2 regions of the Gilliamella sp. B2923 genome follow, and region 1 is predicted to be linked to the other one. Evidence: riboswitches for the same ligand, from Rfam matches in the RefSeq annotation. Region 1 holds a riboswitch; the other holds the start of a gene.
What was found. A riboswitch is a leader RNA that binds a small molecule or an ion and turns the genes downstream of it on or off. The one in region 1 is predicted to bind thiamine pyrophosphate.
Positions count from the first base shown of each region.

Region 1 (16,214 bases):
AACGGACTATTTAACCGCCCCAAATTTTGATAAAAAACAGTTCATTGAACAAAATAAGTCCAATATAGCAACGTTAAATCATGCCGCTCAAGAGTATAAACAGGACAAATAATGACGCTTGATACAATCGTTTTAGTTACAACCGTCAGCTTTTTGGGTATGGTTTCGCCCGGTCCTGATTTTTTTCTGGTGCTGAAAAACAGTTTAAGTTATAACCGAAAAACAGCGCTGCTAACGTGTTTTGGGGTGATAACGGCAATTTTAATTCATATGAGTTATTGTGTCGCAGGCATTGCTATGCTCATTACTGCCACACCCTTAATTTATGATTTACTGCGTTATGCCGGGGCAATTTATCTTTTTTGGCTGGGAATTAAAGCGCTGCTTGCCCGAAACGGTGGGACTACCTATATCAGTCAAGGCGTGGTTAGAGACCAAATCTCCGCTAAATCAGCCTTTATGCAAGGTCTCTTTTGTAATTTACTGAATCCCAAAGCAACGCTGTTTTTTTAGCGATTTTTACCCAACTACTCAATGCGCAATCTTCATTTTTAGATAAATGCTTAGTGGCGCTAATTATCTGGCTTTTAGCTGTGTTATGGTGGCCGTTTGTCGTTTTTATTTTTCAGACCCAAACCGTCCAACGGCGCTACTTTAAAATTCAATTTTTAATTGATAAATTACTGGGCGTGATACTTATTATATTAGGGGTGAAAGTCGCATTAGGGTTTTAAATATTTTGCGTAATTTAAAATCTGTTTTATACTGAAACGTATACATTTTCTGAAACTTCTTGACAAAAAACGTTTCTTTTTGAATATTCAATAGTTAATTGTTAAACTGTTGACAGTCAGACTTTTTATATTCGTTTAACTTATCGTTTCAATCATAAAAAGTTGTCATTCACATTTACCCAAACGCTAGGCTAATTGAAATGGATAAATTATTACAGTATGGTCGAGAACTGCTTGAGCTCGAACTGCAAGAAGCACAAAAGTTACCTAATCGACTCGGTAAAGATTTTATCAAAGCTTGCCAACTGATCTTATCGACCAAAGGCAAAGTGGTGGTTTCCGGCATTGGAAAATCAGGTCACATTGGCAAAAAAATTGCAGCATCGCTTGCCAGTACCGGCAGTCCGGCTTTTTTTATGCACCCGTCTGAAGCCTTACACGGCGATCTGGGTATGGTGACTGAAAATGATATTGCGATTTTAATATCCTACTCCGGGCGAGCTAAAGAGTTTAACTTTATTTTACCGATACTATCGGCCATGAATATTCCGGTAATAGCTATCACTGGTGGGCTGGACTCCCCGCTAGCTAAGGCGGCACAAGCAGTACTGGATATCTCAATTGAAAAAGAGGCTTGTCCTATGGGACTGGCGCCGACTTCAAGCTCAACTAACACGCTGCTAATGGGCGATGCGCTTGCGATTGCTGTCATGCGTGCCAGAGGCTTTAAAGAAGAGGACTTTGCGCGTTCACATCCGGCTGGAAGCTTAGGGGCAAAATTACTTAATCAAGTTAAAGATGTCATGCGAACAGGTGATTTAATTCCTAAAGTGCCGGAAAGTGCAACCGTCCTTGATGCTATGCTAGAATTAAGCCGTACCGGTGTTGGTTTGGTTGCTATATGCCATAACGATAACCAAATAATCGGCGTATTTACAGACGGTGATCTGCGCCGTTTATTGTTAAAAAATGGCACTTTACAAGATAGTATTGCCCAAGTGATGACCAGCCCGGGTTATCGAATCCCCGAAAACTGGAAAGCAGTAGAAGCATTAAAAACATTTAATGATCATAACATTACCGCTGCACCGGTAGTCAATAGCGAAGGGGAATTAGTCGGTGCTTTAAACATTCATGATTTGCACCAAGCAGGTATAAGCTAAAACTATTGATAAATACCTATTGCAAAAAGGGGCTATCTATTGAGATAATTACCGACCTAAATTTTTGTCGTTAGACGGAGATCCAAGAAAAGTTACACAATGACAAACCAAAATGATATTACCAATCATAACGAGTTGATATTGTGTTGTAAATTTTAACCAAAATTAATAGATGATGAAACTACAATGGCAGAAAAGCGAAATATCTTTCTAATTGGCCCAATGGGGGCAGGAAAAAGCACAATAGGCCGACAAATTGCACAACAGTTGGGCATGGAATTTTTTGACTCCGATCAAGAGATTGAAAAACGTACAGGTGCTGATATTGCATGGATTTTTGACTTAGAAGGTGAAGACGGATTCCGAGCCAGAGAAGAGAAAGTCATTAACGAATTGACTGAAAAACAAGGTGTTGTACTGGCAACAGGTGGCGGATCGGTTTTATCTAAAGAGACACGGAATCGATTATCAGCACGTGGTATTGTTGTTTATCTTGAAACAACCATTGAAAAACAGATGGCACGGACTCAAAAAGATAAACGCCGTCCATTATTACAAGGTGGTAACACCCCAAGAGAACTTTATGAAGAGCTTGCCGGTGAACGTGAACCACTTTATGAAGAGATAGCGGATATCACAATAAAAACTGATGAGCAAAGTGCTAAAGGTGTTGCTGGTTATATCATTGAGAAAATAGAGCAAATCTAAGTCATTGACATTCTTCAGTGGCTTGAATTGTTGAGCAATAAACCAGATGTTGGGTTAAGGAGAGAATATGCGTGTAGATAAAAATGATCGATATGTATCAGAAAATTCTTACAAGAAGTCTACGCCTTTAATGCAATTGCCAAATTTTCTTCAAAACTACTCAAAAAGAAAATTGACTATTATGCTTATGGCAGTTGTAATAATTCTGTTATTACTTAGCTTAGTCGTATTTCGTCCTTCAACAAATAACGAACCAACTTCATTAACACCGCCGGTAGTCAATGGCGTTCCGCCGGAAGAGCCAAATAGCGTAACCGAGCAACAACCTAATCCTGCTATTCAACCGCCACAACCGGTTGATAGTCAGACAACTAATGGTAGCTCAAATAGTGCACAGAGCAATGCTACGCAATCTGGCGGCAATGAAAATAGCAATAACCCAACACAAGCACCGAATTCGGCTAATGGAGCAAGCACTAGCCAACCGACTACACCGCCAGCTTCTCCGCAAACTACGCAGAAGCCTGAGCCTGTTAGTCATAAACCAGAAATTAATACTTCAACAAACTCAGCGATAATTAAAGACGAACACTATGCTGTCCAACTTAGTGCGTCTAAATCAGCTGAGGGATTAAGAAAACTCGTTAAGCAACATAATTTGACCAATTACCAGATTTACGAAACCAAACGTAACAATGAAACTTGGTATATTTTAGTTCAAGGTAATTACGCCACCGCTGATGAAGCGAAAAAGGCGATTAAATCATTACCCGATGCTTTACAAAACGACAAACCATGGATCAAATCTGGTGCAACGATCAATAAAGAAAAAACTGCAAAATAATAAAGGATATCGTTCATTTATCCTGGCAATAACAAAATAGGAGTTTCCGTTGAAGAAGCAGCGAGCCTTTTTAAAATGGGCTGGAGGAAAATATGAGCTCGTAGACACGATTAAGCGATATCTACCACAAGGGGATCAACTCATTGAGCCTTTTGTTGGCGCTGGCTCCGTTTTTTTAAACACCAATTATAAAAGTTATATTTTAGCTGATATCAATCATGACTTAATTGCACTTTATAACTTATTAAAGACAAGTCCTGATAAGTTTATCAGCGATCTTAAATTACTATTTAGTAAACAAAATAACCAAGCTGATGCATTTTATCAGTTACGAGATGTGTTTAATGGGAGCAAAGATCAGTATATTAGATCGCTTCTGTTTGTCTATTTAAACCGCCACTGTTACAACGGTCTTTGTCGCTATAATAACAGTGGATTATTTAATGTGCCATTTGGACGTTATAAAACAATTTATTTCCCTGAAAAAGAGCTCTATTTTTTTGCTAAAAAAGCGCAAAATGCTGAGTTTATTTGTGCGCCTTATCATGATGTCATGAAACAAGCTAAACATAATTCAGTGATTTATTGCGATCCTCCCTATCTTTCGCCCAATGACTCAGCAGGTTTTACTGCTTACTACTCCAATAATTTTGGATTTGATGAGCATAAGAAATTATCGCAATTAGCCGAAAACATGGCTTATGAGAATAATGTTCCGGTTCTGGTATCTAATCATGATACTGATTATACAAGAACTTTATACAATAAAGCGCGATATCTTTATCGTGCTGAAATGCGTCGCTCAATTAGTTGCGCAGGTGAAGGGCGCAAAAAAATTGATGAAATTTTAGCCTTATATCAAAAGTCATAAAGTGATATTGATAAAGGCTTTATCAGTAGAGGTATGTTATGCAAGAGTTTATTATAGCGCCATCAATACTATCAGCCGATTTTGCCCGTCTTGGCGAAGATACCCAAAAAGTACTTGATGCCGGGGCGGATGTAGTCCATTTTGATGTAATGGATAACCACTTTGTGCCAAATTTAACTATGGGTTCAATGTTCTGCAAGGCACTTCGTGACTATGGAATCAAAGCGCCAATTGATGTGCATTTAATGGCATCGCCGGTTGAAGAGCTGATTGTCTCTTTTGCGAAAGCCGGCGCGACTAACATATCTATTCATCCCGAAGCGACCATTCATCTTGATCGCTCATTACAACTTATTAGAGATCATGGTTGTACCGCCGGTTTGGTTTTCAACCCGGCAACACCATTGGATTATTTAGATTATGTCATGGACAAAGTCGATATTATCTTATTAATGGGTGTCAATCCCGGCTTTGGTGGACAATCATTTATCCCCTCAACGCTAAAAAAACTACAACAAGTGAAAAAGCGGATTGTCGAATCGGGGCAAAATATCAGACTTGAAATCGACGGCGGGGTAAAAGTTGAAAACATCGCCGAAATAGCAAAAGCAGGTGCCGATATGTTTGTTGCCGGCTCAGCTATATTTGGTCAACCCGACTATAAAACCGTTATTGATGCCATGCGAAAAGCGTTATCAGGAGTAAAACATGCCTAAACTTGATGATATTCAGGCAATTGCCTTTGATCTCGACGGCACTTTAGTTGACAGTGTGCCCGGACTGGCCTTAGCTGCTAAGCAAATGTTGGCCGACTTAAATCTGCCGACAGTTACCAATGAACAAGTCAAAAATTGGGTGGGTAATGGTATTGATGTTATGCTAGAACGTGTGTTTAAAGCCATTGAGGTAACACCTTCTACAGAATTATTTCATCAAGCAAAAGATCGCTTTAATCAACACTATGACAAAGTCATGGATGCCCAAACAAAACTGTTTCCGCATGTCAAAGAAACGTTAAAAATCCTACACGATAATCACTACCCTTTAGCTTTAGTGACCAATAAACCAGCGCATTTCTTACCTGCACTGCTCAGTTCATTAGGCATTAAAGACTATTTTTCGTTAGTGCTAGGCGGTGGGGATGTGATTAAATTAAAACCGCATCCGGCGCCACTTTATCAAGTTATGGCAACGTTTGGACTATTTAGCTCGCAATTATTATTTGTCGGCGATTCTAAAAATGATATTGATGCGGCAAAAAATGCCAATTGCCCAACAGTTGCATTAAGCTATGGTTATAATTATGGTATATCTATTGCAACCAGTCATCCCGATTTTTTACTGGATGATTTTAAAGATATATTAACCTTATTACCTCAGCCCAAAGCTGACGCAAAAAAATAATTAGCACAAATAATTAGCACAAATAAAGAGAAAACAGATTAGGAATAAATTATGAGTAAACCGATTGTATTTAGTGGCGCTCAGCCATCAGGAGAACTAACACTTGGCAACTACTTAGGTGCTTTAAAAAATTGGGTGGCGTTGCAAAATGAATATGATTGCGTTTACTGTATCGTCAATCAACATGCGATAACGGTACGTCAAGATCCACAAAAACTACGCAAAGCGACGCTCGATACCTTAGCACTTTATTTAGCTTGTGGCATCGATCCGCAAAAAAGTACCATTTTTGTTCAATCACATGTGCCAGCCCATGCCGAACTTGGTTGGGCATTAAACTGCTACACCTACTTTGGCGAGCTGAGCCGTATGACACAGTTTAAAGATAAATCATCACGCCATAGTGAGAATATTAATGCCGGCTTATTTGATTATCCGGTACTTATGGCTGCCGATATTTTACTTTATCAAGCTAATTTAGTGCCAGTTGGTGATGATCAAAAACAACATCTTGAGTTATCACGTGATATTGCGATGCGCTTTAATGCGCTTTATGGTGAGATATTTACGGTACCAGAGCCCTTTATTCCGAAAGTCGGTGCAAGAGTGATGTCACTTCAAGAACCGACTAAGAAAATGTCTAAATCAGATGAAAACCGTAACAACGTCATTGGTTTACTTGAAAATCCAAAAGATATTGAGAAAAAAATTAAGCGAGCCATGACCGATTCTGATGAGCCACCGGTTGTACGTTATGATTTAAAAAATAAAGCGGGAGTGTCTAATCTGTTAGATATCTTAACCGGCATCACGGGCAAACCGATAATTGAGCTTGAAAAAGAGTTTGAAGGCAAAATGTACGGCCACTTGAAAACTGAAGTAGCAACACAAGTTATTGATATGTTAACGGCTTTACAAGCTAAATATCACCAATACCGTGACGATGAAACGTACCTGTTTTCAATTATGCGTGAAGGTGCTGATAAAGCACGCTCAAAAGCTGAGCCGACGTTGAGAAAAGTGTACGATGCTATCGGTTTTGTATAACAACGATTCGACAGACGACACAAGTCGCGATAAACATTGAACAATATTAATTGGCTTTGGTAAGCAAAAAAGTTGACACTGTAAGCTTTAAAGCCATTTAACTATTATGGGTTAACAATGAAGATTATAATTCTTGGTGCAGGACAAACCGGCAGTGCGCTGGCAGAGTATCTGGTAACCGATAAACAAAACGATGTCACTGTGGTTGATGAAGATCACGAAAAATTGCAATCTTTGCAAGAGCGTTTTGATTTACAAGTCATTGTAGGAAAATCTTCTTATCCACAAGTGTTGGAAAGCGCTGGTGCTGAATCAGCTGATATGCTCGTTGCGGTTACCAATTCTGACGAAGTTAATATGATGGCTTGTCAGATTGGTCATGTCATGTTTAACATTCCGCAAAAAGTCGCCCGTATTCGTGCGCCGGAATACAATGATGAACGATACCCTTTTTTCAATAAAGATTGTATTAATATCGATCACATTATTGCACCAGAAAATTTAATCACAAATCATATCAGTCAATTAATTCAATATCCCGGCGCTCTACAGTTTGCCTCGTTTTATGATAATCGGGTCTGTCTAGTTGCTGTTACTGCATATTATGGTGGCGCTTTAGTCGGTAGTGAACTGTCCGAACTCAAAGAGCATCTCCCGCATGTTGAAGCTCGAGTGGTGGCGATTTATCGCCAAAATCGCTTTATTCGTCCATTAGGCTCTACACTTATTGAAGCCGGTGATATGGTCTACTTTATTACGCCTCCGGTGAATATTAAAGCGGTAACCAGCGAGCTACAACGGTTAGAGAAACCTTACAAGCGAATTATAATTAGCGGTGGTGGCGGGGTTGCGGTTGCCTTAGCTAAGCGGTTAGAGAACGACTATCAAGTCAAGTTGATTGAGCGGGATGCGGAACGGGCAGAATTTATTGCTGAACAGTTAATTAATACCACCGTTTTACATGGTGAATCGTCCGACCAAGAGCTTTTATCGCAAGAACAAGTCGAATTAACCGATCTGTTTATTGCTGTAACCAGCGATGATGAATCAAATATTATGTCTTCAATGCTGGCCAAAAGAATGGGCGCCAAAAAAGTTATTGTGTTAATCCAAAAACAGGCTTATTTGGAATTGATTAATGATAGTGTGATTGATATTGCTATCTCCCCACAACACGCAACGATTTCAGAGCTACTGAGCCATGTAAGACAAACCGGCGTTGTAAAAGTGATTTCACTTCGACAAGGCGAATCGGAAATTGTCGAAGTGGTGGCTAATGGCACCAATGAGAGCTCGAAACTGGTCGGCAAAAATATCAACGGACTAAAATTACCGTCCGGCGCAACCATTGGGGCTGTTGTTCGTGGTGAAGATGTCATTATCGTCAACACGGATTTAACTATTGAAGATGGCGATCATTTAATAATCTTCCTACCGGAAAGAAAAGTGATAACAGATATCGAAAGATTATTACAATAGCTTGTTTAAAACCGATAGTAAGTTCATAATAACTAAAAAATTTGACTCGGGGTGTTTTTTGCCTTTTGCAAAAAACTGAGAGTTTACCCGTTGAACCTGATCTGGATCATACCAGCGTAGGGAAGTCTGAGCCACATTGCGCTTAATCTGGCAAATTCTTCCCAATAAATAGATGATAAGGAATGAATATGTCACAAGCCAAAATGTTTGATTTAGCCCAAGCCACCCCCTTTATTAATAACGTTAAACAACAACATCCCCTCGTCCATTGTATAACAAATGATGTAGTTCAAAATTTTACTGCCAATGTATTACTGGCTATTGGCGCATCACCTGCAATGATTGTTGCCAAGCAAGAAGTTGTCGATTTTGTTAGCGTTGCCAGCAGTTTATTGGTTAATATTGGAACAATTGAGGATAATATTGCGCAAAGCATGCTGCTTGCTGCAAAGCAAGCACAACAAAGTCAAACACCATGGGTGCTCGATCCGGTCGCTGTTGGTCCAGCATTGCCTTATCGCACCGCAATAGCTCATCAATTATTGGCATTTCAGCCCACTGCCATTCGCGGTAATGCATCAGAAATTTTGGCATTAAGCGGTGAGCAATCTTGCTCAAACGGGCCTGATAGCCAAGATTCAACCGAACAGGCGCTTGAAGCGGCAAAGCAGTTAGCACAAAAGTATCAAACCATTGTTGCAATGACCGGTGATATTGATTATGTGACTAACGGTCAAATCACATACCGCATTGAAGGCGGTGATATTGCATTGACGAAAGTAACCGGAACCGGTTGCTCACTGTCGGCAATGGTGGCGGCCTTTATCGCTAGCTCAGACGATACGTTATTAGCTTGTGCTTCGGCCTGTTTGATGATGAAAAAAGCGGGTGAACAAGCTAACAAACACCATGGCTTAGGCAGTTATGCCGTATCAATTATCGATAAGCTTTCACTGTTTAATTCACACCATGGATAAGGAAATCTGATGAAAAAACAATTGAATTTGGACTTATATTTAGTTCTCGATCCCTTATTGTGTGGTGGTATTAATGGTATGGTAAACACGACCCAAATTGCTGTTGCTAATGGCGTGACTGCTGTGCAGTTAAGATCTGAGCAAGCGCTAACAGGTAAAGCGTGGTATCATGCCGCCTTAGCACTGAAAACCGCACTAGCCGACACCCCTGTCCCACTATTTATTAATGACCATATTGATATTGCACTCGCTATTGACGCAGATGGAGTCCATATTGGGCAAAGTGATCTGCCTGTCGATGTTACTCGCCGTTTAATCGGTAAGGATAAATGGTTAGGGTTCTCAGTTTCCAATCAAGAGCAACTTAATGCGGTTGACTGGCAACAAGTCGATTATTTGGGAATTGGCCCAATCTTTCCAACATCAACCAAAAAAGATGCGGCAACAGCTATGGGAATTGAGCAGCTGACTCAACAAGTAAAACTGAAAAAATGCCCTGCTGTAGCCATTGGTGGCATTGATATCAATAATATTAGCCAAGTTATTCAAACAGGTATTGACGGCGTTGCCGTGGTTTCCGCCATTTGTGGACAAAAAAATGTCGCACAGGCAACCGCATCGCTGATTAATAAAATACAACAAGCTCGACAGGAAAAAATATTATGACAACAATCGCCTTAACCATCGCCGGCTCCGACCCAAGTGGTGGTGCCGGTATTCAAGCTGATTTAAAAACATTTTCAGCATTAGGCGCTTATGGGATGTCGGTAATTACTGCTCTCACTGCGCAAAGCACTCAAGGCGTTGATGACGTGCTGGCTATATCGCCACAATTTGTTGAAGCGCAGTTTAATACGTTATATCAGGATATCAACATCGACAGTGTTAAAATCGGTATGTTGATGAACAAAGAGATAGTGTCGACGGTCTATCATTTATTAAAAAATAACCCTATAAATAACATTGTGCTAGACACCGTTATGGTTGCCAAAGGTGGGCACCGCTTATTAAAATCCGACGCTGTGACTGCAATTCGTGAAAAATTATTGCCACTGGCAACTGTTATCACCCCAAACTTGCCGGAAGCAGCTGCCTTGTTAGATTGTGACGAAGCTAGCAACGAAAATGATATGCTAAAACAGGGGCAAGCGCTGCTTAAATTAGGCTGTCAAGCTGTGCTAATGAAAGGCGGACACTTGCCGGGGCATGAAAGCCCGGATTACTTGATCACACATGATGAAATTATCACTATGTCTTCACCAAGAATTCAAACCAAAAATACCCATGGCACAGGTTGCACCTTATCTGCGGCAATTGCTGCGTTATTACCTCAGCGCAGTTTAGCGCAGGCAGTCAAACAAGCGAAAGATTATTTATATGGCGCCATTAGCCATGCTGATGATTTAAGTATCGGAAAAGGTATTGGACCAACGCACCACTTTTACCAATGGTGGTGATCGATTGATAACTGAGGTTTCGGACAAATTAACACTGTTTTTTATTTAACTGAAATTTTGCCCGAAACCGTCATAATTGAAATCATTAAAACTAGTAGGCAATACCAACAAATTCATAACCGGCTTCATTAATCGCAGCAATAGCGGCTTCTTGCGAAATGTTTCCGCCGTCGATATCAACTTCATGTTTAGCTAAATCAACCGTCACTTTAGCCTTTGGATCGATATCGTTAATCGCCTTAGTGATAGCATTAACACAGTGCTGACAACTCATATTATCGACTATTAATTTCATAATTAACCCTCTGTTTTATTGGAAATAACATGGTTTTGTAAATAATTAACCCGCTGAGCGCATAGATTAGCTATTTAACAAAACGCTATGCTAAAAATGAAAAAGTTTTTATATATTACGCTAAAACAGCCTAAAACCAAACTACCAACTTACTATGATAAAACGATAAATAAGCTGTTATTTAGCTTAGCTTAACAGTTGAATTACATCTTCTATTTACCAATGCAAAATGAGCTAAATATGCGCCCAAGCAAATCATCAGAAGTAAACTCTCCGGTAATTTCACTTAAAGCTTCTTGCGCAAGTCTTAACTCCTCAGCGAGTAATTCACCGGCATGAAAAGTCATTAATTGATAATGCCCATTGCTTAAGTGCTGAGCGGCTTTTTCCAGTGCTTGTAAATGGCGGCGGCGCGCTAAAAAGCCACCTTCAGTGCTCGCATTAAAGCCCATAGCTTGTTTAAGATGATCACGCAGTAGCGCAATACCGTCACCGGTACGGGCTGAAAGTTGAATTAGCGAGTAGCCATCTATTTCACTGTAACCTAACGCCTCGCCGGTTAAGTCAGCTTTATTACGAATCACAGTTACAGGCATATTTTTTGGCAGACGCTCGATAAATTCTGGCCACAATTTTTCCGGATTAGTTTCATTGGTCGTTGTGCTATCTACCATAAATAAGACTCGATCGGCTTGCTCTATTTCATGCCATGCTCGTTCAATACCGATTCTTTCCACTTCGTCACTGGCTTCACGCAATCCGGCAGTATCTATGATGTGTAGAGGCATACCGTCAATATGAATATGTTCACGTAACACATCACGAGTCGTACCGGCAATATCGGTCACAATTGCAGCTTCACGCCCGGCAAGTGCATTAAGTAAACTTGATTTACCGGCATTAGGGCGCCCGGCTATCACCACTTTCATGCCTTCTCGTAACAGTGAGCCTTGTTTAGCCTCTTGACGAACTTCGTTTAAGCGAGCAATCACTTCATTAAGTTGCGCTTCTATTTTGCCGTCCGACAAAAAGTCGATCTCTTCTTCAGGAAAGTCAATAGCAGCTTCCGTAAAGATTCTTAGGTGAATCAATGATTCAACTAGCGCATTAACTTTTTTAGAAAATACCCCCTGTAGGGATGATATAGCTGATTTTGCAGCCTGTTCAGAACTGGCGTCAATTAAGTCGGCAATGGCTTCAGCTTGGGCTAAATCTAATTTATCATTTAAAAAAGCACGCTCTGAAAACTCACCCGGCCTTGCAATTCGCACATTAGGAATCTCAAGCACTCGTTTAAGTAGCAGATCTAAAATTACCGGCCCACCATGCCCTTGTAATTCAAGCACATCTTCACCGGTGAAAGAGTGAGGATTAGGGAAATATAATGCGATCCCCTCATCTAACGTTGTATTATCAGACGCTAAAAAGGGAAGATACTCAGCATAACGAGGTTTTGGTAATTTTCCTAATACCGCATGCGCAACTGTTTGAGCTTGAGGCCCGGAAATACGCAAAATTCCAACACCACCTCGACCCGGTGGCGTTGCTTGTGCAACAATTGTATCGGATTTCATATTTATCTATAACAATTTAAAATTTGATGATTAATAATAGCATGGAAGCACGGTAAAAACATTAGCTACTAATGGCTTTACCGCGATTGATTAAAGGTTTTGATTTAAAATTATTGCTCGTTTTTCATATCATCGCTTGGGTGATCAAATAGCCAGGAGTTTGCCAGTGCAAGTGGCTCACGAATCAATGCATAATATTTATCGATATTATCCCAAGCTAATGGCGCTGATAGACCTGATACCTGACTAATACCTGAACGTTTGGCTAACATAATTGAACGCAACAGATGAAAATCATTGGTTACCACAACCGTATTACCTAAAGGTAATACATGATTTGCATAGATAAATTGTTGTGCTGTTCGGATTGATTTATCTTCTTGATAAATTCGACTAGGTTCGATACCTTTATCGATTAAATATTGTGCCATAACGCTAGCTTCGGTTGCCGACTCATCCCTTCCTTGCCCGCCACAAACAACCACTTTGGTTTGGGGATTATCTTTTAAGTAATCATACGCAACATCCAATCTTACAGCTAATGTAGGATGCGCAACAGCCGGCTTGCCTATAACTTGAGAGCCGAGCACCACTAAAGTATCCGCATTTGATACCGGTTTTTTATTGGCATACAAATAAATAACAATATTGGCAATAACAAAATAGGTAAAGATTAAAATAAAACAAATCTTGATCAATTTAATGAGCATAGTCATTTTTTCCTTTATTTTTTATCACAATATTGAAAATGATCGTTAACTAATCCCATTGATTGCATAAAAGCATAACAGATAGTCGAACCAACAAAAGTAAAACCTCGCTTTTTTAAAGCTTTTGACATGCTGTCAGAAATATCGGTAGTAATAGGCACTTCACTCATATCGTTAAAATGATTAATAATCGGTTTTCCCTCGACAAATGACCAGATAAATGTTGAAAAATCTTCACCGTTATTTTGCATATTTAAATAGGCATGCGCATTTTTTACTATTCCGTTGAGTTTTAAACGATTGCGTATTAAGCCTTTGTTTTGCAATAAAGCTTCGATATTTTCTGCCGTTAATTGAATAATTTTTTCAGGCTTAAAATCAAAAAAACAGCGACGGTACTCTTCTCGTTTCTTTAGCACTGTAATCCATGATAATCCAGCTTGTTGCCCTTCTAAACAAAGTTTTTCGAATAATTTAAGGCTATCATATTGAGCAATTCCCCATTCGTTATCATGATAATCGATATACAAAGGATCATTAGATACCCAGCTACAGCGCCTTGATTGTGGGGTTGACATAGATAGTTTTCCTTACATAAATTTCTATAAACAAGCTGAATTTTTCCAAATTTTTCCAAGAATTATAAATCAAATAACCGGTTTTGTCTCATTCATGAAATTTTTTTATGATGAAAAAAAGGACAAATTTTTATGGCAGAATGTTGTCTCGATTTAGGATTTCGTCAAAAAAGATGAATTATTTGGTTATCTTTATTTAACAATAACAATAAGGTTGTGTTCATGAGTCAATCTGAAATCAACGCCGAATGGCAACCCGTTGCTCGGCCATTAAATTGCAAGGATTTGAAAACATTAGTGCTCTCATCGTTAGGTGGAACGTTAGAGTTTTACGATTTTGTTATTTACGCGCTTTATATTGACACTATTGTCAAACCGCTTTTCCTCCCCCATACATTATCACCTTTAACCTTGGATCTTTTTGCTTGGGGAATTTTTGCCGCTGGTTATTTAGTTCGTCCGGTTGGCGGAATTATCATGGCGCACTTTGGCGATAAAGTCGGACGTAAAAAAATGTTCACGCTAAGTGTAGCCATGATGGCTTTACCGACTTTTATTATAGGTATATTACCCACTTATGAAACTATTGGAATTATGGCGCCACTACTCCTGTTGATAATGCGTATGCTACAAGGTGCAGCCATTGGCGGGGAAATGCCCGGTGCTTGGGTATTTATTGCAGAGCATGTGCCAAAACAACGTTACGGATTTGGCGTTGGCACCTTAACATCCGGCATAACTGGCGGTATCTTGCTTGGTTTTATTGTGACAATTATTATTGATCTCTGTTTTACCAACCAAAATATCTTAGATTATGCTTGGCGTATTCCCTTTATCGTCGGGGGGATTTTTGGTGTTATTTCAGTTTATTTGCGCCGATTTTTATCTGAAACGCCAATTTTTAAAGAATTGGCTGCCCGTAAAGCTATTGAAAAAAATATTCCAGTTGTGACCGTTTTGAAAAAACATAAAACCGCTTGCATGATTGTGGCGCTTTTAACTTGGTCATTATCAACAGCCATTATGGTCGGCATTTTAATTACCCCGGGGCGTATTGTCGGGGGGATGTACCACTTTGCCAACCTTGATTGGCGAATCGGTGGTTGTATTGCAGCATTAACCTTAACCATTGGCTGTATTATTTCGGGTTGGTTAGAAGATAAGCTCGGAACTACTAAAACCGTTATCCTTTCTTGGGGTGGCCTTGCGATTGTTAGTATCTATTTTTATAGCAGTCTATCGCCTGACATTTCGCTCTGCAAATTATATTCAATTTGGGCAATATTTGGATTATTTATTGGTTCTATCGCAATGACACCAATTATTGGCACCAGAACTTTCCCACCCGCTATCCGCTATTCGGGACTGTCATTTTCTTATAATTTAGCCTATGCCTTGTTTAGTGCAATTACGCCAACGTTAACCATTTATCTATTAAGTCCGGATCATTTACTGGGTCAATATAGTTATCTTGGTGCGGGAATTTATATCTCATTTGTGGCATTAATCGCCGTCGCTGTAGGCTTTTATCCATTAGCCAAACAAGGCTGGCGAAGTGAGTCTAATAATCGATAAGTAAGAAGTACAAAAAAGCAGGCATTAGCCTGCTTTTTATTTTATAGTTTGCAGTCATTAATTTTATTAACGCATAGTGACAAACTCTTCAGCAGCAGTTGGATGAATTGCCACAGTATTATCAAAGTCTTTTTTAGTTGCGCCCATTTTAAGTGCGACAGCAAAGCCTTGTAATATCTCATCCATGCCATAACCGATACCATGAATACCGACAATTTTTTCATCTTTACCCACACAAACCAGCTTCATTCGGCAAGGTTGACGATGTGCAGTGACAGCGGTATACATAGCGGTAAAAGTGGATTTATAAACTTTTACATTCTCTTGACCGTATTGAATAATAGCTTGCGGTTCAGTCAATCCAACAGTACCTATAGCCGGATGAGTAAATACCACGGTTGGAATATTAGTGTAATCGAGATATTCATGTTTTTTATTATTAAAAAGTCGTTCCGACAAGCGACGCCCGGCAGCGACGGCAACAGGAGTTAATGCGGTGGCACCGGTATCATCACCAACCGAGTAAATGCCTGCAACATTAGTATTTTGGTACTTATCGACGATAACAAAGCCATTATCATCAACATCAACACCGGCAGCTTCTAGATTCATATCACCAGTGGCTGACTGACGACCAATTGCCCAAATCAAGCAATCAACAGTATAACTTTCACCGTTTTCCAATGTTAGGGTTAATGAATCATCACTATTTTTAGTCACTTGTTTTGGAATAGCAAAGGTATGTAAATGTTGACCTTCAGCGGCAATCACTTCCATTAAAGTTTCAATAATCAGTGG
Region 1 covers NZ_JAFNNZ010000002.1:78,852-95,065, forward strand. The annotation lists gene J3U42_RS03040 (LTA synthase family protein) at 1-112, shown strand, start outside; partial or broken gene J3U42_RS12385 (LysE family transporter) at 112-734, shown strand; gene gutQ (arabinose-5-phosphate isomerase GutQ) at 935-1,897, shown strand; gene aroK (shikimate kinase AroK) at 2,084-2,605, shown strand; gene J3U42_RS03060 (SPOR domain-containing protein) at 2,673-3,449, shown strand; gene J3U42_RS03065 (Dam family site-specific DNA-(adenine-N6)-methyltransferase) at 3,499-4,320, shown strand; gene rpe (ribulose-phosphate 3-epimerase) at 4,359-5,036, shown strand; gene J3U42_RS03075 (phosphoglycolate phosphatase) at 5,029-5,724, shown strand; gene trpS (tryptophan--tRNA ligase) at 5,776-6,771, shown strand; gene trkA (Trk system potassium transporter TrkA) at 6,889-8,250, shown strand; TPP riboswitch at 8,288-8,390, shown strand; gene thiM (hydroxyethylthiazole kinase) at 8,439-9,227, shown strand; gene thiE (thiamine phosphate synthase) at 9,237-9,893, shown strand; gene thiD (bifunctional hydroxymethylpyrimidine kinase/phosphomethylpyrimidine kinase) at 9,890-10,684, shown strand; gene J3U42_RS03105 (heavy-metal-associated domain-containing protein) at 10,776-10,979, opposite strand; gene mnmE (tRNA uridine-5-carboxymethylaminomethyl(34) synthesis GTPase MnmE) at 11,192-12,553, opposite strand; gene J3U42_RS03115 (YdcF family protein) at 12,664-13,269, opposite strand; gene J3U42_RS03120 (DNA-3-methyladenine glycosylase I) at 13,278-13,841, opposite strand; gene J3U42_RS03125 (MFS transporter) at 14,064-15,416, shown strand; gene gorA (glutathione-disulfide reductase) at 15,483-16,214, opposite strand, start outside.

Region 2 (16,214 bases), on a different contig from region 1:
ATGAACTCATTGCTAACGGAATTGAACCGGTTATAACACTTTCTCATTTTGAGATGCCATTACACATTGCCCGCCATTATGGTGGTTTCCGTAATCGTAAAACGGTAGAATTTTTTGAACGATTTGCGATTGCTTGTTTTGAACGATACAAAAATAAAGTTAAATACTGGATGACATTCAATGAGATCAATAACCAAATGGATACCAGTAATCCGATCTTCTTTTGGACTAATTCCGGGGTACAAGTCAAACCGGGGGAAAATCCACAAGAAGTCCTTTATCAAGTCGCACACTATGAGCTATTAGCTAGTGCGAAAGCGGTAATCGCCGGTAAAAAAATTAATCCGGATTTCCAAATTGGTTGTATGATTTCTCATGTGCCTATTTACCCATATTCTTGTAATCCTGAGGATATGATGGCATCGGAAATCGCTATGCATCAACGCTTCTTCTTCCCTGATGTGCATGTACGTGGTTATTATCCGGCTTATGCGCTTAAAGAGTTTGAACGTGAGGGGTATAAACTTGATATCACAGCCGACGATTTGGCACTGTTAAAACAAGGTACCGTCGATTACATTGGTTTTAGTTACTATATGTCGACAGTAGTTAAAGCGGATGTGAAAAACGACAATCGCGATAACATCGTCAATGGCGCATTACCAAATGCGGTTGAAAATCCTTATATTAAAAGTAGTGATTGGGGTTGGCCGATTGACCCTGAGGGATTACGTTATACCTTAAATCGCTTATATGATCGCTATCAGCTACCGTTATTTATTGTCGAAAATGGTTTTGGTGCCATTGATGAATTAGAGAATGGTAACCAAATTCATGATAAACCAAGAATTGAATACTTAGGCGCACATATTAAGGCGATGTTAAAAGCGATTGATTATGATGGCGTTGATATTATGGGTTATACCGCATGGGGGATTATCGATGTTGTGTCGTTTACCACTGGTGAAATGAAAAAACGGTATGGCGTCATCTATGTTGACCGTGATAACGAAGGAAACGGTAGCATGAAACGTTATAAAAAAGATTCATTTGAATGGTATAAACACGTCATTAGCACTAATGGTCAATGCTTAAAGTAAGCTTTTAGGCTAACGCTCAATTTAAAATAAAGGGGAGCAGTTTGATTAAACACTCCCCTACTTTTATTGTTAACCATTAATTGGGCTTCTATTTGGATTTGGTAATTTTGCTTAAGCAAAAATCAAAAATTAAAAATCAATTGTTTATCCAGTTGTGGATCGATAAGCGTGACATGAAAACCGATAAGGCGCACACCCCGATCTTGTCTGCGCTCATGCCAAACTTTATAAGCCTGTTCAATCAAATCCTGTTTATCGAGTTTCGACCACACATGCTCTTGAGTAGTCAGCTGAAAATCATCAAACTTGAATTTTACCCCTTGTCTGGCTATTGATAAATCAGAACGTACTTTGCTTAATCTTTTTTCAAGTTCATCAAACAAAGGATCAAACTGCATAAGGCACTCTTCCCAACTATGAATATCATTAACCAACGTACGCTCAACCCCAACTGATTTTCGTTGCCGATCATTACACACTTCTCGTTCATCAACACCTTGACAGCGTTCATATAAGATTCGACCAAATTTACCAAATTGGTTAAGTAGTTTGTTTAAATCATAATTGAGCACATCTTTACAGGTATAAAGTCCTAGCTCAGTCAATTTCTTTTCGGTCACTTTGCCGACACCAGGAATTTTTTTCAACGGTAATTGCTGAATAAAACTATTTACCGCATCGGGTGTAATCACATATTGCCCGTTAGGTTTATTCATGTCGGAAGCAATTTTGGCTAAGAATTTCAGCGGAGCCACTCCCGCTGATGCGGTAAGTTCAAGCTCATTGTAAATCGTTTGACGAATATCTTGCGCAATTAAGGTCGCCGACCCTTGGCATAACTTACAATCGGTAACATCTAAATAGGCCTCATCGAGCGATAGTGTTTCAATAGCTTTGGTATAACGCTGGAAAATTTGATGAATTTGATTTGATACCTCTTTATAAACAGCGTGCCTGCCCGGTATCACTTTAAGATTAGGGCATAACTTAACCGCTTGTGCCATTGACATGGCACTATGAATACCAAATTGCCGAGCCTGATAATTTGCGGTGGCAACTACGCCACGTTTACGCGGATCACCCCCTACCGCAATTGGCATATTACGGTAACGGGGATTATCTCGCATTTCAACGGCGGCATAAAAACAATCCATGTCGACATGAATAATTTTTCGCATAATGGCTTTTTAACTAGATCGGTAATATAACTGTATAAATATACAATATCATACCTTAAAAACTTGTGCAAACCGCTAAAAAATTACTTAAGCAACTTATCGAAATCAATGAGTCCATTTTTATCATACGGATCGCCTATCCAGCGGATCGATTGATGAAAATTAGGGTTCACTATACTTTTTTCCGGCTGGTAAGAATCATAACTCAAACCGGCTAAATCAGACCATGTGTGAATCAAATCTTGAGTACTAAATTTACGCTCTACATAGGATTGATAATTATTAGGATGACTTGCTCGCCACTTAGGCGATTGCCAAAGCATAAATGGTATCGTATACATTGTTTGGGTTGGTGCTTTTTCATTGCGCCCTAACACATCATGTGGCGGTGATTGGTAAACATCTTCCCCATGATCAGAAAAATACAACATAAAACCGTTTTCTTGGCTATTTTTAAACAAGTTAAAAAGTGTGGTTGTGACATAATCGTTATATCTGATCGCATTATCATAACTGTTATAATAGTCTAACTTTTCATCATCAATCTTAAATGCTATTTTGTCTTTATCTTTAAAGTAATTCCACTGTTCATCTTTAGGATAACGCAAGGAATATTTCATATGGGTACCAAGCAAGTGTATAACAATAAATTTCTTCTGCGCCGGATCGTTTAACACTTCTCTAAAGGGTTCGAAAACGGATGAGTCATATTGTCTTGAACTTTGATTACGATCGTTATTCATGTAAAACTGTTCATCGGCCTGCTTAGAAAACATAGTTAGCATTGTATTGCGTTTGGTCATAGTTTGCTGGTTAGTTATCCAAAAAGTTTTATAACCAGCCTGTTTCATTAAATGTATTAACGACGGTTTTTTCAAATAGAGATCCGGATGCTGTTCATCAGCAAAGGTTAAAGCTTGTTGCAATATCTCAATGGTATAAGGTCTTGATGATACCACGTCATTGAAAACCAAAAATTCCGGATTCTCTTTTTTAAATTGCTCTATTTGTGGTGTTGTCGGCCTGTCATAACCGTAAATGCCCATACGTTGACGAGACGTTGACTCACCAATGACCAGCACCAATGTTCTTGGTGTATCACCATTAGCATCTTTTAAATTTTCAAAAGCAGGCAGCGTTTGCAAATGATTCAAAATATTTTCCATATTAGTTAATTGCGAACGATAGGCTAAATAGCTATTTAAAAGTTGCCATGGCACGGTTGTTTCCATGCGAGACATTAAGTGCGCTGTTGCTTTTTCAAATGAAGTCTTTTTAACTGCCATACTAATAAATAACGGCATTAAAGCATAAGTGATAATTAACAGCGAGCAGATCCACTTGGTCGAATTTTTAACATAAATCGGTTTTACTTTTCGCCAAAGATAAATACCGATTAAAATATAAATCACTAATACTGCTAATAACTTAAAGCTAAAATATTGTTGAATAAATTCATGAGATTCATTGTAGTTTGATTCAGCCATAACGAAAAAGACACTTTGTGAAAACTCTTGACGATAAATCACAAAGTAACCAATGGAGATAAGCGACAAAGCGCCAATAACCAGTCCATAAACGGCGGCAATTTTCCGGGTATGATTTGGAAACAGCAGAACTGGTATCAGCCAAATTAAACTATAAATTATCGCATCACGTAACCCAATTAAATTCGAATGACCCGATAACACAATATAGAGTTGTAACGCACAGGAAAAGTAACAAAAAAATAGAATAACAAAAATAAGTGCAGACCAGCTAAATTTTTGGTTGTCTTTTAACTTTTGCATGAATATCTAACAATATTAAATAATAGGTGATAACACTTTATCTAGCCTAAATTAATAAAACCTTAAAGGCGCAATAAGCGCAATTTATGCAGCAGTCTTTGCTAAAAAAATAAGTTAACAGGCGGGGATCAATAATGGAATTGACTGAAAAAAGCCAAACTTTCTAGTTAACGAGTCGATGCAGTAGGATTTTGATAACAACCACTAAACCATTTGTTCCTTTAATTAAAAATCTCAGTCAAACTGGCAATATTCATCTATTTAAAATTTGCTATTAGCACTATTGGCCAATGCCACCAATTTAGCCAATCTTTAAGCCTAATATTTTAGCTATATGCTGATTTTCAGAAAGTTTCAACTTTTCGGGATGATCATTAAAGATAATTTGCCCATTATCAACAACCAAACAGCGTGAAAAATAGCTTAGAGATTCATCCAGATAATGTGACACCATCATCAAAGTCAGACCATATTGATTACAGATCTGATCTATCAGCGCTAACATCTCAAATCGCAGCGCTTGATCTAACGCCGAAAAAGGCTCATCTAATAGTAAAATAGGACGATGTTGAATCAAACATCGGGCAAGCGCCACACGTTGTGACTGACCACCGGAAAGCTGTTCAGGAAAACGCCCGGCAAACCCTTTAAGCCCAATTTGCTCGAGTATATGACCTATCAACGACTGCTCATTAGCACTCAATTTTAAAGAGGGTTTGATGCCTAATGCAATATTTTGTTCAATGGTTAAATGGCTAAATAAATTATTATGCTGAAATAGCATAGATGTCGGACGTTCGCTCGGTGGCAAATGGGTAACATTTTGCTGATTAAGAAAGATATTTCCACATTGAGGATAAACAAAGCCGGCAATAAGATTTAACAGCGTACTTTTACCTGCGCCACTAGGACCAACGACAATCACCCGCTCTTTAGCGGCGATGTTGAAGTCAAAATAGGTTTTGAAATCATCGTGCTGATAACTGATTTGGTTAAGTTCGATCATCATCTATCACAACCAATATACTTAAAGATAAGATTAATAAAAAAGCAGCAGTAACCATACTATCATGATAATAATAATGTGATATTTGCTCGTATAAATAATAAGGTAATGTGATCACCGATTGCCCACCAAACAACGCAATCACACCAAAATCGCCCAACGATAAAATCATCGAAAATGCAAAACTCATCATAATCAATTTTTTTAATGCTTTAAATTCGATTAAATAAAAATGCTTTAAACCGGTAATATTGAGCGATTGGCTAAGCTGCCAGTAACGCAAAGTAACATCATACATGGGTGCGGCAAGATTTTTAAGCACAAAAGGTAATGCCATAAGCCCATTACAAAGCATAACCAAAAGACAAATAAACAGCGTATTATCGGCGTAACGAAATAGCAGTAAAAAAAGCCCCGATGCTAAAACCATACTGGGAATAACCAAAATTAACGAGCCGATCATCATTAAATAATTACTCAATTTTGTCTGCTGGAAAACAAGTAAACGGCTATTCGTCCAAAGTAGCGACACGCCTAACAACATAGCAATCATCGCTGAGCCTAAAGCAATCAAAATGGAAAACATTAACGCTGATAGAAAAGATTGATTAATCGCAGATAAGCGAAAATAATAAATCCCTTCAACCAGTACCGTCAGCATCGGAAGAAAAATAAATAGCACACCTATCCAAATGATGATTCTACATAAAAAACCTAAATAACCCGGTATGGCGAGTTGATAATTGGCTTTAACAAATTTTATGCTAAGTTTCTTTTGTTGATTCAATTTTTGCATCAACAAAATAAAAGTTACACAGCACACAATCTGCAACGCTGAAAGCACAACCGCTTGCATAATGTCAAAATCACGGATAGATTGATAGATTGCCACTTCAATTGTGGTAAACTTTGGTCCCCCACCCAGCGCAAGCACAACGGCAAAACTGGAAAAACAAAGCATAAAAATTAATGCTGCCATAGGTAAGATTTGCCGGCGCAACAAAGGCCATTCAATCAGTTTAACAAAGGCAAAATGAGAAAAATTAAGCTGCGCTGCTAACTGTTTATGTTCGACCGGCACACTTATTAACGTTCGATAAAATAAACAGCAGGCATAGGGAAAATTCAAAAAAACATGCGCCAATAAAATACCCTGTAACCCATAAATCGACAGCGAATAAGGTAAATTAAGAGACTGAAAAAAAACCGATATTAGACCCTGCTTGCCATATACCGACAATAGTCCGGTAACAACCACTAGTGTTGGTAAAATAAAGGTGATCGGCATCAGCTTTAATAGCAGTGCTTTGCCTTTAAAATCAACCATTGATAAAGCTTTCGCCATTAATAATGCAAAGCCGATAGATAAAACAGTCGATAACAGTGATTGATAAAACGTTATTGCTAGAATATGTAATAAATAACTATCAAAATAGACAGTTAAATTATCAGACTCTATGGCAAAGCGAACTAGTGCAAAAAGCGCCGTTGCTAATACCATAAAAATAAAACTAGCGGCGCCAATACCTGCCATTAGCGGTTTTAATTTAAACATCAAATTAACCGTTTTATTTGATCACCGCTGATTGCCATTCACGAATCCACGCTTTTTGATGCTTGCTAACTTGTTCTGCATCAAATTCCAGCGGCTTGTCTATCGGTTTAATTTGCTCAAAAGCCGGTGGTAAATCAGTTTTGATAATTGGATACATCACATTTTTTTCAGCAAATAAACGTTGCACTTGTGGTGTTAATAGATATTTTAAAAATTGGCGAGCCAATGGAACTTCTTGGCTATATTTGATAATACCGGCTACCTCAACTTGACGATAATGTCCTTCATCAAAAATGGCCGCTACATAGCGATAATCGTTATCATTTAAAATATGCGCAACCGGTGAAGTGTTATAACTCAACACAAAATCAGCTTCGCCTTTCAAAAACATATTGTAAGACTCGCTCCAACCTTTGGTTACTGTAACGGTATTTTTCGCTATTTTTTGCCACGCTGTAGCGGCATCGTCACCATAAACTTTCTTCATCCAAAAAAGCAATCCTAAACCGGGTGTACTGGTTCTGGGATCTTGATAAATAATTTTCCAATTTGGCTTGTTATCAACTAATTGATGTAAAGATTGAGGTGGATTTTTAATTTTCTCTTTATTATAAATAAAGGCAAAATAACCATAATCATAAGGCATAAAATCTTCATTCCACCAATCGGTATTTAAGTTATCCGGTTTCTCAATTTGATGAGGTATAATGATATCGGCAAGTTTAGCTTGTTCTATCAGATTGTTATCTAACCCCAAAATCACATCAGCATTGGTTTTATCACCTTCAAGCCGAATACGATTTAAAATCGATACACCGTCTCCCAATGTTATCACATCAAGTTGACAGTCACACTGCGCCTCAAAACCTTTTTTGATAGCTTCACCGGGACCCCACTGTGACATAAAAGAGTTATAACTATAGACGGTTAAAGTTGGCTGCTCAGCAAAGACAGCGCCGGCAAAGCACAATAAAGGAAAAACAATAGACAATAACAGATTGTGACGAAACATTTTGCCTCCAAAATAGTAAGTAAAAGACAAAAGGTTTGAGCAGATATTATAACTCAAATCCCTCCGCTGGCATGATCCAGTTCAGGTTCGACGGGTTATGTTAGCAAGTTAACATTCTCAGCCCAACTCGGCACCCCGTTGAGAACGATATTAGTTTAGAGGCTCAAGGTTTAATTGTAAATAGTTACCCTTCACTGTTGCCATTCAAATTTCTCTGCCATTTTGGAAGAGACTAACTTAAATTGCCCTTGATTAATCTGATATATCTGTTCTTTATAAAATTCCGGCTTAGGATCTATATATTCATAGTCCTCATCATAATAGTAAGTCACAAACTGTTTTAGGTTTATTGTTAAATCTTCATTGACAGAAAATTGATTAAAACTACTAACATCTTCATAGCGATATTGACTATCTAAAAGCAAAGCATCAATCAATTTACCTTGTTCATCGTAACTATTTAGTTGAATATTTAACATCTGGGTATCAGCTTCACCATAACCATTGTAAATTATCACTTTATAGAGATAATTATCCTGAACAAAGCCACCTACTACGTAATAACGGATATCTTGTGTAAATCGATCATATCCAAAAGACTCATTTTTAATCGGAAAATTGATTTCTTGCTCATTCAAGAGTTGAGTGAGTTTTGAATACTTGTCTAAAAAGATAGCGTAACCATCCTTATCTTTTTTATAGTATTTTATAAATTGTGAAGAAGTTATGGGGAGTTTTAGGTTTGGCACAGTGTCGGGGGCTTGAGCAAAGGCTAAAGCAGAAAAAAATAAAATTATATTGACAATTACACCCCATTTAACAAATTTTTGGAACATTTATCACTCTCTCTATTTATGCAATTTATTTTGAACATAAAGTAATCTATGTCACGCTAATTTACAATAATTTTATCTTATACAAACACGCTGTATTTACTTGTCCTTAACTAATCCCACAGTGACAATTTATCAATTTACCAGTATTATATTGGGCATTTTATTACAATCAATTAGGTTTAGTGTGAATATTCAACAATTATTAATGCAACGCATTTCACAAGCAATGATTATGGCAGGCGCCGATAAAAACAGCGACGCGCTAATCAAACAATCTGCTAAAGTACAATTTGGTGATTATCAAGCTAATGGCATTATGTCTGCCGCTAAAAAGTTAGGCATGCCACCAAGAGAGCTTGCTGAAAAAGTATTGCAACATCTTGATATCAACGATATCGCTGATAAAGTTGAGATTGCCGGCCCTGGCTTTATTAATATCTTTTTAAAAAATAGCTGGATTGCGCAACAAAATGAAATTGCTTTAAGTAGTGATAAATTGAATATTACTTTACCGGCTAAACCACAAACGATAGTTGTTGACTATTCAGCACCGAATGTCGCCAAAGAGATGCATGTAGGACATTTACGTTCAACGATTATTGGTGATGCCACTGTCAGAGTATTAAGTTTTCTAGGTCATAATGTTATACGAGCCAACCATGTCGGTGATTGGGGCACGCAATTCGGTATGCTTATTGCTTACCTTGAAAAGATGCAAAATGAGCATGCCAATGATATGGATTTGTCAGATTTAGAATCATTTTATCGTGCCGCTAAAAAACACTATGACGAAGACCAAGCATTTGCTGAAAAAGCCCGTAATTACGTGGTTAAATTACAAGGTGGTGATGAGTATTGCCGAGAAATGTGGCGAAAACTTGTTGATATCACTATGACACAAAATATAGCAACCTATAAACGTCTTAATGTCACACTATCATTAGAAGATACCATGGGGGAAAGCATCTATAACAGCATGCTACCGGGTATTGTGGCTGATTTAAGACATAAAAAACTGGCGGTTGAAAGTGACGGGGCAATCGTTGTCTTTTTAGATGAATATAAAAACAAAGAAGGCGAGCCAATGGGTGTCATCATCCAAAAACGTGATGGCGGCTACCTGTATGCGACAACCGATATTGCTTGTGTCAAATACCGTTACGAAACATTGCATGCTGACCGTATACTCTATTATACCGATTCACGTCAACACCAACACCTTGAACAAGTTTGGGCAATTGTACACAAAGCTAAATATGTCCCGGAATCACTAAAACTTGAACATCATATGTTTGGTATGATGTTAGGTAAAGACGGAAAACCATTTAAAACTCGTTCGGGCGATACTGTTAAATTAAATGATCTGCTTGATGAAGCGACAGAACGTGCAACCGTTTTAATTCGCAGTAAAAATCCACAGTTGACCGAACAAGAGCTGGCGCAAGTGGTTGATGCTGTTGCTATCGGTGCGGTTAAATATGCCGATCTATCAAAAAACCGCACAACCGATTATGTATTTGATTGGGACAATATGTTGTCGTTTGAAGGCAACACCGCACCCTATTTACAATATGCTTACACTCGTGTACTATCAATCTTCAGAAAATCAAACATTAATGAAGATAGCTTAACCGGTACTATCAGTCTTGAAACGGATAAAGAGCGTGCATTAGCTACCCGCTTAATCCAATTCGATGAAACGATATCAACCGTTGCTAATGAAGGCACACCACATGTGCTGTGTGCTTATTTGTACGATATTGCTACACTATTTTCTAGTTTTTATGAACACTGCCCAATCTTATCTGCTGAAAATGAAAGTCTAAAAACCAGCCGTTTAAAACTGGCTTCATTAACAGCAAAAACCCTTAAAACGGGACTTGATATGTTAGGCATTAAAACTGTTGAAAAAATGTAATACTCCTTACCACCGATATAATATCGGTGGTAATTGATCCCTATTCCTTGAGTAACAATTAGACAGCAAGATAAAATGATTGGATTTATTGTTCGGCAACAAAATAAATTAATGGCAATTGTATTAATCTTGCTAACACTCGTTGCAATTCGCTTATTTCCTCATCCTCCTCTATCCGAATCTCTCTCTTTTTCTAAACGTTTTTACGATGATAACAATCAATTAATCAGAATGACCTTAGCCGACGATGACCGGTATCGGCTTTGGACACCACTTGAAGAGATATCGCCAGATATTATTAACGGCTTATTACTGCATGAAGACCAATGGTTTTATTATCATACCGGCTTTAATCCATTTAGCTTAAGCCGAGCATTTTGGCAAACGTTCGTGAGCGGCGGGAATCGACAAGGCGCATCAACCATTACCATGCAACTGGCTCGCATGCACTGGCGATTAAATACCAAAACGATAGGCGGAAAACTCACCCAAATTGCCAGAGCTATCCAGCTAGAATTAATGTATTCCAAACATGATATTTTAGAAGCTTATCTCAACTATGCACCGTTTGGACGAAATATTGAAAGTATCGGGGCGGCATCATTAATTTATTTCAATAAACCGCCTTCAGAAGTCAATCTACCGGAAGCCTTAACATTAGTTGTATTACCGCAATCACCAACCTATCGAACTGATCGCAAAACCGGCATAGCTGGCCCGGCACTGATTAAAGCAAGAAACATGCTTTTTCAACGTTGGCAAGAAAAATATCCGGTTGATAGTAATATCGCTGCACTTTTCGATCAAAAATTGGTTTTACGCCAACCGGAAAAACTACCATTTGTCGCGCCTCACTTTGTTAATCAAATCATGCAAGACCATGTCAGTAATGATCTGGAAGTCCACACCACATTAGATAGCCAATTACAAAAAATTATCACCACACAGGTTGAAGCATTTATTGAACGAAACAGCATAAAAGGCATCAATAATGCAGCTGTTATATTAGTTGATACCCAATCAATGGAAATTAAAGCGCTGATCGGGTCTGCTGACTATTTTAATCAAGCCATTGAAGGACAAGTTAACGGAACGAATGCCAAACGGTCACCCGGTTCAACGCTAAAACCATTTATCTACGCACTTGGTATCGATCAAGGTTTATTGCATCCTCAAACAATCCTTAAAGATGTCGCAACCAATTTTGGTGCCTATACTCCGGAAAACTTCGACCGTAACTTTCGAGGCCCAATTTCTGCAACTGATGCTTTAATTCACAGCCGCAATATCCCCGCTGTGGCTATTGCGCAAAAATTAAAAAAACCCTCTTTTTATGAATTTTTAGTTAATACGCATATACAAAATTTAGCTGATGAAGCGCATTATGGCTTAGCTTTGGTGTTGGGTGGTGGCGAGATAACTGCTCAAGAGTTAGTGAGTCTATATGCAATGTTGGACAACGGGGGTAACTGGCAACCATTAAAATTTATTAAACACGATAATCAAGTGGAGCCAGAACGACAGTTAAGTGAAGAAGCCGCATTTATGACGCTTGATATGCTGAAAAAAAATACTCGCCCACAAGATATACTGAGCAAAATGCAAAAGAAAATGATTCCCGTTGCGTGGAAGACCGGCACCTCGTGGGGATTCCGTGATGCTTGGACTGCCGGCAATTTTGGTCATTATGCCATGGTAGTATGGTTAGGCAATTTTAATAATCAAGGTAACAATGCCTTTGTTGGAATTGATGCAGCAACCCCACTATTTTTTAATATTGTTGACAGCATCAATGCCTATTATCCTAATATACGCAAAGAAAAGCACCGTATACCGCCAAATTTGAAGCGTGTCGATATTTGTTTAACCAGTGGTAATTTAATGACCCAATGGTGTAAAGCAAAAGGTAAAACATGGTTTATTCCAGGCGTATCACCGATTAAACCCGATACCATTTTCAGACCAGTAAGGGTTGATAATCAAACTGGCAAAGCGGTCTGCCCGCCTTATGATATGGAAAATTCGCATATTGAAGTTTTTGAATTTTGGCCTTCAGATTTAGCCGCTATTTTTGCAAAAGCCGGATTACCGAAAAAAACGCCACCGACAACCCAACATTGCCAGACGGTGCAAAGTCTAAATGGCGAACCCCCTAAAATAACTTCACCGCTTAAAAATGTCGTTTATCAGTTTAGACAAAGTAAGCAAAAAAGTGAGCGAATTAGTTTCACAGCCAATAGTGACGGTGATGTTAAAACACTCTATTGGTTTGTTAATGATACCTTCATTGGGCAATCTGAGCCGCACACATCACTAAGCTGGATACCAACCCAAAGTGGATCGTTTAAAGTACTTGTACTTGACGACCTGGGAAGAAGTGATTCAAGAACAATTAAAGTAGAACTATTAAATTAAACCTATTTTGCCACGCTTCTTTGCTTTGTCTCATTTTTGCGACACAAAATCACTCGATATCATAATGAGTTAACTATTTTTATCGGTTTCATTACCGATAAGAGTTGATTAAAATTTGATTCCTCACCGTAAAAATCTAAAAAATAATACTTTAACTATATCATTTATTTAAATATTTTTATAATTATAACACTTGCTATTACCCGTGATTTGGTTAGAATTCTTGCAATTTATTGCATAGGTAAAGCGTAACAAACCATGACAAATCACAATTTAGTTATCCTTAACAATAAACTTTTAAGCACCTTTTATATCCTCCTTTTTGGGGGATTTTTTTTGTCTTTTTTTCATCTTATCAGTAACACTTGTTTAAGTCATTTCATCGTAGAGGCACATTATGACAGATAATAAAAAAATGTTATTAACCAGTCGAGATCAAAGTTTAAAAGCATTTTTAATGAACAAAATTAAGCAAAATGGTGGTTGGGTTAATGCTCATATGCATGCTGACCGAGCTTTTACGATTAACGTTGACAGCTTTGATGTGTATCAAAAACAATCATTAATTGAAAAATGGGATACCTTAGATAAAGTTAAAGCCGCCATGAGTGAAGATGATTACTACCGTCATTTTAGCATGGCAGTTGAACGAATGATTGAACAAGGTGTAAGTGCCATGGGATCGTTTGTTGACATCGATCCTATCGCTCAAGAAAGAGCAATTAAAGGCGCATTACGAGCCCGTGAAACCTATAAAAATGACATCACCATAAAGTTAGTGAACCAAACACTTAAAGGCGTGATTGATAAAGAAGCTCGCTATTGGTTTGATAAAGGCGCTGATTTAGTCGATATTATTGGTGGATTACCTCGCCGTGATGAACGTGACCATGGTGAAGGTATGGGACTTGTTCATCTTGATGTGCTCATGCAAACAGGTAAATCACTGGGCAAAATGGTACATGTTCATGTTGACCAATTTAACTCATCCGATGAGATTGAAACAGAACAACTGACCGATAAAACGCTTGAACACGGTATGCATGGAAGAGTTGTTGCCATTCACAGTATCTCAATCACTGCGCATAGCTTAGCCTATCGGCAAAAACTCTATAAAAAAATGAAAGAAGCAAAAATGATGGTAATTGCTTGCCCGTTTGCCTGGATTGATAGCCCACGCCGTGAAGAGCAAGGACCAACTCGTAACTCACTAACGCCGGTTGACGAGCTGGCAGCGGCAGGCATTCCGGTTGCCATTGGCACAGATAACGTTAGTGATTATATGCTTCCTTTTTCAACCGGAAATATGTGGGAAGAACTCAAACTATTGGTGACTGGCTGCCGTTATACTGATTTAGATAACGTAGTGAATGTGGCAACCAAAAATGGGCGAATGGTATTAGGGCTTTAATCGTTTTTAAAATACTCAATAACAAGCGCTCTGCTTGATATGATCATCGAGCCTTGTCGAGCTTGCAAAACTTTTAGAGCTTGTAGTGCATGTAGTGCATGTAGTGCGTGTAAAGCATATAGTGCTTGTAAAGCATGTAGTGCTTGTAAAAAGCATTAAGGCGTTATTCACTGTTTAGGCAATTGTCTTAATGCTTTAACACAAAAATGTGCTATCCCCAATAACACAGCGTTTATTGGGAATAGAAGATAGATTTATTTACGTGTAGGCTTTTTGCTGGTTGCTTGACGTGGTGATTTAGCTAAACGGTCAACTCTTGCTCGTTTTGGTCTGACGATTCGCTTATCTGATGAAGCGTTAGTTTTGGTAAAACTTTTCACTTCAGCCGGCAAACCGACCAGATCACGCAAATAGTTAACCGAATCAATACCGAGTTCTATCCAAGTGCCTCGTGAAAGTCCTTTAGGTAATGTAATATTACCATAGCGAATACGAAGCAAACGGCTAACTTGTACCTCAATGGCTTCCCACATTCTACGAACTTCTCGATTACGACCTTCGGTTATAACAACATTAAACCACTGATTTAAACCGTCGCCACCTTGTGCTTTAATCGATTTAAATGCCGCCGGACCGTCTTCCAGTTGTACACCTTTACGCAATTGATTGAGCTGTTGATCGGTCACATTACCAAAAACTCTTACCGCATATTCACGCTCGATCTCATGCCTTGGATGCATAAGTCGGTTGGCAAGTTCGCCGTCGGTGGTAAACAGTAATAAACCAGAGGTATTAATATCAAGCCTGCCAATATTAACCCAACGTGCATTTTTTAAACGAGGCAAATGTTCAAATACCGTTGCCCGACCTTGTGGATCATTTCGGGAACAGATTTCCCCTTCAGGCTTATAGTAGGCTAAAACCCGACAGACCTCTTTTTCTTTACTTCTCAGTTGAATTAAGTGGCCATTGATTCGAATCTTAGGGTTAGTATTGACATCAACACGGTCACCTAAAGTGGCTATTTTACCGTCAACACTGATTTTACCTGCACTAATCATGGCTTCAATCTCACGACGAGAGCCATTGCCTAAATTGGCTAACACTTTTTGTAATTTTTCAGAATTCAATTTTTTCATTTTGCCTCGCTACCTTCACAGGTATCTTTATTTAATGATGATTTATTTTACCTTAGGTAAAAAACTAATATCGACATAATAACGTTTTGGATTTGCTTCATCAATATAAACAGTTATTGTCTCTTTATCAATGAAAGGACTAGGATCAAACCAAATATTTTCGCTTTCAAAAAGATAGACATGATTTGATGTTATACTGTCTTGCCATTGACAGTAAATGATATACGGCGAGCGACCTCGAACAGATAATGCGGTATTTTGTTCAACCGTATTTATCTTCGCTTCAATTTGTCGGCCACTTGTCAGCATCTGACGTTTTAATTTATTTTTCTTAAATTGATAATAAAAATAACTAATACTAATTAAAAATAGTAGGATGCCAATGATTCCAAAAATCATTTCGCCAAGCCACATTGAGAAGAAAGTATTAATTTTTGCATGATTCGAATTTAACGGATCATATAAAATTTCAATCTCATCGCCTTTCTCATAGGCGGGAGGATTACTACCAACATTTGATTTCACCTTTCTAACTTGTTCTTGATTATCAACAAATTGAAAGATAGGAAAATAAGAAACTGATCGGTTGCCATCAGAATCTTTTGAATACGACTCTTCAAAATCAACAATGGTGCCTGTAGCACTGACTGAAGAATTAATAAAATCTATCTGTTTTATCGATTGACGCGCTACCAATATTAATATTCCAATACTGATTATAAAAATAAATGCCATGACTTTTTTCATTTTGTTTTCCTATATTAATTTATTAATTTTATTTATATAAAAGGTGCGGTATCACCGCTACCTTGTCGAACTATATCAGGATAATCATGAGTAAGATCAATCACTGT
Region 2 covers NZ_JAFNNZ010000003.1:101,663-117,876, forward strand. The annotation lists gene J3U42_RS05075 (6-phospho-beta-glucosidase) at 1-1,100, shown strand, start outside; gene dinB (DNA polymerase IV) at 1,223-2,278, opposite strand; gene cptA (phosphoethanolamine transferase CptA) at 2,362-4,068, opposite strand; gene thiQ (thiamine ABC transporter ATP-binding protein ThiQ) at 4,370-5,074, opposite strand; gene thiP (thiamine/thiamine pyrophosphate ABC transporter permease) at 5,061-6,629, opposite strand; gene thiB (thiamine ABC transporter substrate binding subunit) at 6,643-7,641, opposite strand; TPP riboswitch at 7,682-7,789, opposite strand; gene J3U42_RS05105 (hypothetical protein) at 7,833-8,477, opposite strand; gene argS (arginine--tRNA ligase) at 8,662-10,395, shown strand; gene pbpC (penicillin-binding protein 1C) at 10,471-12,810, shown strand; gene J3U42_RS05120 (amidohydrolase family protein) at 13,208-14,221, shown strand; gene rluB (23S rRNA pseudouridine(2605) synthase RluB) at 14,476-15,360, opposite strand; gene J3U42_RS05130 (DUF3592 domain-containing protein) at 15,403-16,107, opposite strand; gene J3U42_RS05135 (L-threonylcarbamoyladenylate synthase) at 16,140-16,214, opposite strand, start outside.
Region 2: another riboswitch for thiamine pyrophosphate. It lies ahead of thiB (thiamine ABC transporter substrate binding subunit); the one in region 1 lies ahead of thiM (hydroxyethylthiazole kinase).